DNA from 2 places in the Thauera sp. SWB20 genome. Region 2 is predicted to be linked to the other one. Evidence: riboswitches for the same ligand, from Rfam matches in the RefSeq annotation. Region 2 holds a riboswitch; the other holds the start of a gene.

Region 1 (3,407 bases), on a different contig from region 2:
GGGCGCTGCAATCGCGACTTGCGTCGCTCCTGCGCAGAACCGCCGCGCGTCCGTCCCGGTAGAATCCGGAACTCGCGGACGCCCGCCCCGGTCTCTGCCCCACCACGTCGCCCAGAGTCGCCCATGCTCCAACAAGTACTGATGTTCGCCCTCGGCCTCACCGTCCTCGTTGTCGGTGCGGACGTCCTCGTACGTGGCGCCTCGCGGCTGGCGGTCTCCTTCGGCGTTTCGCCGCTCGTCGTCGGCCTCACCGTGGTCGCCTTCGGCACCAGCGCGCCGGAGATGGCGGTATCGGTGGGCTCGGCGCTCGCCGGCAGCCCCGACCTCGCGCTCGGCAACGTGGTCGGCAGCAACATCTGCAACGTGCTGCTGATCCTCGGCATCTCGGCGCTGATCACCCCGCTGCTGGTGGACGAGCAGATCATCCGCCAGGAGATCCCGATCATGATCGGCGTGTCGGCCCTGCTGGTGGTGATGGCGCTCGACGGCCATCTGGGCCTGGTCGAGTCGATCGTGCTGTTCGCCCTGGTGATCGCCTACACGGTGTTCCTGATCGTGCAGTCGCGGCGCGCCTCCAAGGCGGTGCAGGAGGAGTTCGGCACCGACCTCCCCACCTCCGCCTGGGACCGCCACTGGGCGGTGCAGGTCGGGCTGATCGCGACCGGACTGGTGATGCTGATCGTCGGCGCCGACTGGTTGGTGGAAGCGGCGGTGGCCTTCGCGCGCGCCTTCGGGGTCAGCGACCTGGTGGTGGGCCTCACCGTGGTCGCGGTGGGCACCTCGATGCCCGAGATCGCCACCTCCATCGTCGCCGCGATGCGCGGCCAGCGCGACATCGCGGTGGGCAACGTGGTCGGCAGCAACATCTTCAACATCCTCGCCGTGCTCGGTGCCTCGGGCATCGCCTCGGGCACCGGCCTGCCGGTGTCGGAGGCGGCGCGCAACTTCGACCTCTGGGTGATGCTCGCGGTGGCCTTCGCCTGCCTGCCGATCATGATCACCGGACGCGAGATCGCGCGCTGGGAGGGCGGCGTGTTCCTCGCCTACTACGCCGCCTACACCGCCTGGCTGGTGCTGCAGGCCCAGCAGCACACCAGCCTGCCGGCCTTCTCGGGGATCATGCTGGGCTACGTGATGCCGCTCACGGTGATCACCGTCGTGGTCAGCATCGTGCGCAGCAACGGCAGGCGCGCATAGGCGGGGCGATCGGCTGCGTGCCTCGCATGCCGGGCCGCCTGATCGCGACTGGCGTCGCTCCTGCGAGAACCGGCGGCGACCGGGGCCGGATGTGGGAGCGACGCCAGTCGCGATCCCCGCGATCGTGATGCCCGCGGCAGCAACCGACCCCTCGAGTCCACGCCCGCCTGCCGCTTTGGTATCATTCGCTTGTTTCCGAGGAGCGCTGCGAGGCGCCGGCCGCATCCGCTGCTGCCAGGCCCCCAGGCTCGGACCCCGCCCTGCGGCGGGTATCAGTACAACGGCGCTCACCTGCGAATCGTCTTCAACCCTGCCGGGTTCGGGATGTCGGGTGAGCCGCCTGCAGCGACATGCTGCCCTCCCCCCGCTTTCCGCCCGGCCATAGCATGGAGCTTCACATGAACGCCGTGGCTGACACCCAATTCACCGATTTCGTCGTCGCCGACCTGTCGCTTGCCGACTGGGGCCGCAAGGAAATCCGCATCGCCGAGACCGAGATGCCCGGTCTGATGGCGATCCGCGAGGAATACGCCGCCAGCCAGCCGCTGAAGGGCGCACGCATCACCGGCTCGCTGCACATGACCATCCAGACCGCGGTGCTGATCGAGACGCTGACCGCGCTCGGCGCCCAGGTGCGCTGGGCCTCGTGCAACATCTTCTCGACCCAGGACCACGCCGCCGCGGCCATCGCCGCCGACGGCATCCCGGTATTCGCGGTCAAGGGCGAGTCGCTGAAGGACTACTGGGACTATACCCACCGCATCTTCGAATGGTCGGACGGGGGTTACAGCAACATGATCCTCGACGACGGCGGCGACGCCACGCTGCTGCTGCACCTGGGCGCGCGCGCGGAGCAGGACCTCTCGGTGCTGGCCAAGCCGGGCTCGGAAGAGGAGACCATCCTCTTTGCCGCGATCAAGGCCAAGCTCGCCACCGCCCCCACCTGGTACTCGACGCGGCTGGCGCACATCAAGGGCGTGACCGAGGAGACCACCACCGGCGTGCATCGCCTGTACCAGATGCACGCGCGCAGCGAGCTCAGGTTCCCGGCGATCAACGTCAACGATTCGGTCACCAAGTCGAAGTTCGACAACCTCTACGGCTGCCGCGAATCGCTGGTCGACGGCATCAAGCGCGCCACCGACGTGATGATCGCCGGCAAGGTCGCGGTGGTGGCCGGCTACGGTGACGTGGGCAAGGGCTCGGCCCAGGCCCTGCGCGCGCTGTCGGCCCAGGTGTGGGTGACCGAGGTCGACCCGATCTGCGCGCTGCAGGCGGCGATGGAAGGCTACCGCGTGGTCACGATGGAATACGCCGCCGACAAGGCCGACATCTTCGTCACCGCGACCGGCAACTACCACGTGATCACCCACGACCACATGGCTAAGATGAAGGACCAGGCCATCGTCTGCAACATCGGCCACTTCGACAACGAGATCGACGTCGCCAGCATCGAGCAGTACCAGTGGGAGGAGATCAAGCCGCAGGTCGATCACGTGATCTTCCCCGACGGCAAGAGGATCATCCTGCTCGCCAAGGGCCGCCTGGTGAACCTCGGCTGCGCCACCGGCCACCCGAGCTACGTGATGTCGAGCTCCTTCGCCAACCAGACGATCGCACAGATCGAGCTGTTCACCCGCACGGCCGACTACCCGATCGGCGTGTACACCCTGCCCAAGCACCTCGACGAGAAGGTCGCCCGCCTGCAGCTGAAGAAGCTCAACGTGCAACTCACCGAGCTGACCGACGCGCAGGCCGCCTACATCGGCGTGCCCAAGCAAGGCCCGTACAAGTCGGACGCGTACCGCTACTGAGCCCGGGGGCGGCGCAGCCCCCGGCAGGAGCGCCTTCCGGCGCTCCTGTACAAAGGCTTTTCACGCCTCACCCCCTGACTCCTCACGCCCATGAGCATGAACTCCTTCCACGCCCGCCAGGGCAAGCCGCGGCCGGCCGCGCAGGGCAAGGGCCCGGCGGACCGCCACGGCCTGCTGCGCGTCGACCAGCTGCTGGTGGCGCAGGGGCTGGCGGCCTCGCGCACCGCGGCGCGCGCGCTGATCGAGGCCGGGCGGGTGAGCCACGAGGGCCAGCCGGTCGCCAAGCCGGCGCTGGAATTGCCGCCCGACGCACGGCTCGCCGTCACCCCCGCCGACAGCGACCGCTTCGTCTCGCGCGGCGCGCTCAAGCTCGAAGGCGCGCTCGCGCGCAGCGGG
Region 2 (3,407 bases):
CATGAAGTGATCGCATCCCGCCCGGATGCCGGGCGGGTCCCCTGGCAATGCACGCCATTCGCGGCTGCCGCCGCTCCGACAGGAAACCTGAATCCCGGGTTCGTGCAGGAGCGGCAGCAGCCGCGAACCCTTGCAGCGGCTGCGCGCGATTGCAAAGCGTCACTTTTCGCCAATTGCAAAACGGGCCGCCATGGTCGATGCTGGTGGCGTCGATCCGCTTCCGGCAGGGTTTTTGCGCGTGGCCGGGGCATCGCGGCGGCGGCTGGCACATGCCGTCGATCACCGGAGAACCAACATGAAGCGCTTCCTCGCGTGGCTGTGCGGGCTGCTGTCCGCAATCGGCATCACCGCCTGCGACTACATCAACGTGAAGGAACTCCAGCCGGGCGTTTCCACCTCCGCCGAGGTGCGCGAGCGCTTCGGCCCGCCACACATGGAATGGCGCAACGAGGACGGCTCGCTCACCTGGGAGTTCAGCCGTCAGCCGGAGGGGATCGAGTGCTTCATGATCACCATCGGCCCCGACCAGATCCTGCGCCGCATCGACCAGGTGCTGAACGAGGAGACCTTCGCCAAGGTCCAACACGGCATGAATGGCGACCAGGTGCGTCGCCTGCTCGGCAAGCCGGCGTCCAGCCAGTTCTTCCAGCTCAAGCAGGAGACGGTGTGGGAGTGGCGGATCTCGCGCGGTCCCGACGGCACGAACGATCCGGTCTTCTTCACGGTGTCGTTCAACAACGAAGGGCGAGTGACCGGAACCGGAAGACATACCCAGTACAAGCGTTAGCAGGGAGGCCTCGATGTATTTCTCCAGCACCCCGTCCGTCCGCGCCCAGGCTTCACCGCTGTGCTGGCTGTGGCCCGTATTGCTGGCCGTCCTGCTCGCAGGTTGCGCGAGCTTCGAGCCGCCGCGTCCCTACACCACCGAGGCCGAGGCCCTGTCCGCGCGCGGTGAGCCCACGCGGCGCTGGAACAACGACGACGGCACGGTCACGCTGGAGTATTCCACCCAGCCCAACGGTCGCAGCTGCCTGATGGTGCAGGTCGACCGGGGCGGGATCGTGCTGCGCCAGTGGGATGCGCTCGCCCCCGAGAATCTCGCCCGCGTCGAGCGCGGCATGGACAAGGAGCAGGTCTCGCGCCTGCTCGGCACCCACCGCTCCGAGCAGCGCTTCCGCAACTCGGGCGAGGAGGTGTGGGACTGGAACATCCGCAACGACGGTCCTGGGATCGCCGTCCTGTTCAACGTGCACTTCATCGACGGCAAGGTGGTGCGGACCAGCCAGACCTACGTGTTTCCGCGTGACGGCGCCGTCCTCGGGGGCTGGAGCGGCTACTACGGCCATCCCTGGGGTTGGGGCATCGGCTGGGGTTACCCCGGCCCCTTCTTCCCGCGGCCGTTCGGGCACCCCTTCTTCTGGTAGGCCGCCGCCCTTGGCAGCGGGCGCATGCTGCCGATAGAATCCTGGGCCTGCCGAGGAGCGCTGCGACCCCCTGATCGATCCGGGGCCAGGCTCGGCAACCGATCAACGGCGCTCACAAACCTTCAGCCGGTTTGTGGCGCCGTTCGCATTTGTGCGTGGCGTTGCCCGGCGACCGTCGAACGACCGAGGACATCCCATGCAAGCCGACCGCAGCATCGAACTCCGCCAGCTTCTCGCCGAGCGCATCCTGATCCTGGACGGCGCCATGGGCACGATGATCCAGCAGGAGAAGCTGGGCGAGGCGGACTACCGCGGCGAGCGCTTCCTCGACCACCCCAAGGACCTCAAGGGCAACAACGATCTGCTGGTGCTCACGCGTCCGGACGTGGTCGCCGGCATCCATCGCGCCTACCTCGAGGCTGGCGCCGACCTCATCGAGACCAACACCTTCAACGCCACCCGCGTGTCGCAGGCGGAGTACGGCCTGGAGGCGCTGGCCTACGAGCTCAACGTCGAGGGCGCCCGCCTGGTGCGCCGGCTGTGCGACGAATACACCGCAAAGGACCCCGCCAGGCCGCGCTTCTGCGCCGGCGTGCTCGGGCCGACCTCGCGCACGCTGTCGATCTCGCCCGATGTGAACGATCCCGGCTACCGCAACATCAGCTTCGATGCGCTTGCCGACGACTACTACGCCTCGGCGAAGGGCCTGCTCGAAGGCGGTGCCGACATCCTGCTGATCGAGACCATCTTCGATACGCTGAATGCCAAGGCGGCGGTGTTCGCGATCGAGAAGCTGTTCGAGGACCTCGGCCGGCGCTGGCCGGTGATGATCTCCGGCACCATCACCGACGCCTCGGGCCGCACGCTGTCGGGCCAGACCGCGGAGGCCTTCTGGAACTCGCTCGGCCACGCGCAGCCGATCAGCTTCGGCCTCAACTGCGCGCTCGGCGCCGACCAGCTGCGCCAGTACGTCGAGGAACTCTCCACCGCCTGCGACACCCACGTGTCCGCCCACCCCAACGCCGGCCTGCCCAACCCGCTGTCGCCCACCGGCTACGACGAGACGCCCGAGCACCTCGCCGGCCAGATTCGCGAGTGGGCGCAGAGCGGCCTGGTGAACATCGTCGGCGGCTGCTGCGGCACCACGCCGGCGCACATCGCGGCGATCGCCGAAGCGGTCCGGGGCCTGGCGCCGCGCGCCGTGCCGGTGCTGGAGAAAAAGCTGCGCCTGTCCGGGCTGGAGCCCTTCAACGTCGGCGGCGACAGTCTTTTCGTCAACGTCGGCGAGCGCACCAACGTCACCGGTTCCAAGGCCTTCGCGCGCATGATCCTCGAGGGCCGCTTCGACGACGCGCTCGCGGTGGCGCGCCAGCAGGTCGAAAACGGTGCCCAGGTCATCGACATCAACATGGACGAGGCGATGCTGGATTCGGTCGCCGCCATGGAGCGCTTCTGCAAGTTGATCGCCACCGAGCCCGACATCTCGCGTGTGCCGATCATGCTCGACTCGTCGAAGTGGTCGGTGATCGAGGCCGGCCTCAAGTGCATCCAGGGCAAGGGCGTGGTCAACTCGATCTCGATGAAGGAGGGCGAGGCAGAGTTCCTGCGCCAGGCGCGGCTCGCACGCCGCTATGGTGCGGCAGTGATCGTGATGGCCTTCGACGAAAAGGGTCAGGCCGACACCTTCCGCCGCAAGACCGAGATCTGCGAGCGCGCCTACAGGCTGCTGGTGAAGCCGGTGGCCGAGGGCGGCGCCGGCTTCCCGGCCGAGGACATCATCTTCGACCCCAACATCTTCGCCATCGCCACCGGCATCGAGGAGCACGACAACTACGCGGTCGACTTCATCAACGCGGTGGCCTGGATCAAGGAGAACCTGCCGTACGCCAAGACCTCGGGCGGGGTGTCGAACGTGTCCTTCAGCTTCCGCGGCAACGACCCGGTGCGCGAGGCGATCCACACCGTGTTCCTCTACCACGCGAT

Evidence for each region. A riboswitch is a leader RNA that binds a small molecule or an ion and turns the genes downstream of it on or off. The one in region 2 is predicted to bind S-adenosylhomocysteine.
Region 1: linked by a shared signal. The riboswitch ahead of ahcY (adenosylhomocysteinase) and the one ahead of metH (methionine synthase) in region 2 are both predicted to bind S-adenosylhomocysteine.

Annotation. Positions count from the first base shown of each region.
Region 1 is NZ_JTDM01000020.1:187,681-191,087, reverse strand. It holds gene PO78_RS14860 (calcium/sodium antiporter) at 124-1,197, shown strand; S-adenosyl-L-homocysteine riboswitch at 1,389-1,493, shown strand; gene ahcY (adenosylhomocysteinase) at 1,596-3,011, shown strand; gene PO78_RS14850 (TlyA family RNA methyltransferase) at 3,102-3,407, shown strand, end outside.
Region 2 is NZ_JTDM01000014.1:172,954-176,360, forward strand. It holds gene PO78_RS05770 (ABC transporter substrate-binding protein) at 1-10, shown strand, start outside; gene bamE (outer membrane protein assembly factor BamE domain-containing protein) at 296-787, shown strand; gene PO78_RS05780 (hypothetical protein) at 801-1,424, shown strand; S-adenosyl-L-homocysteine riboswitch at 1,471-1,545, shown strand; gene metH (methionine synthase) at 1,621-3,407, shown strand, end outside.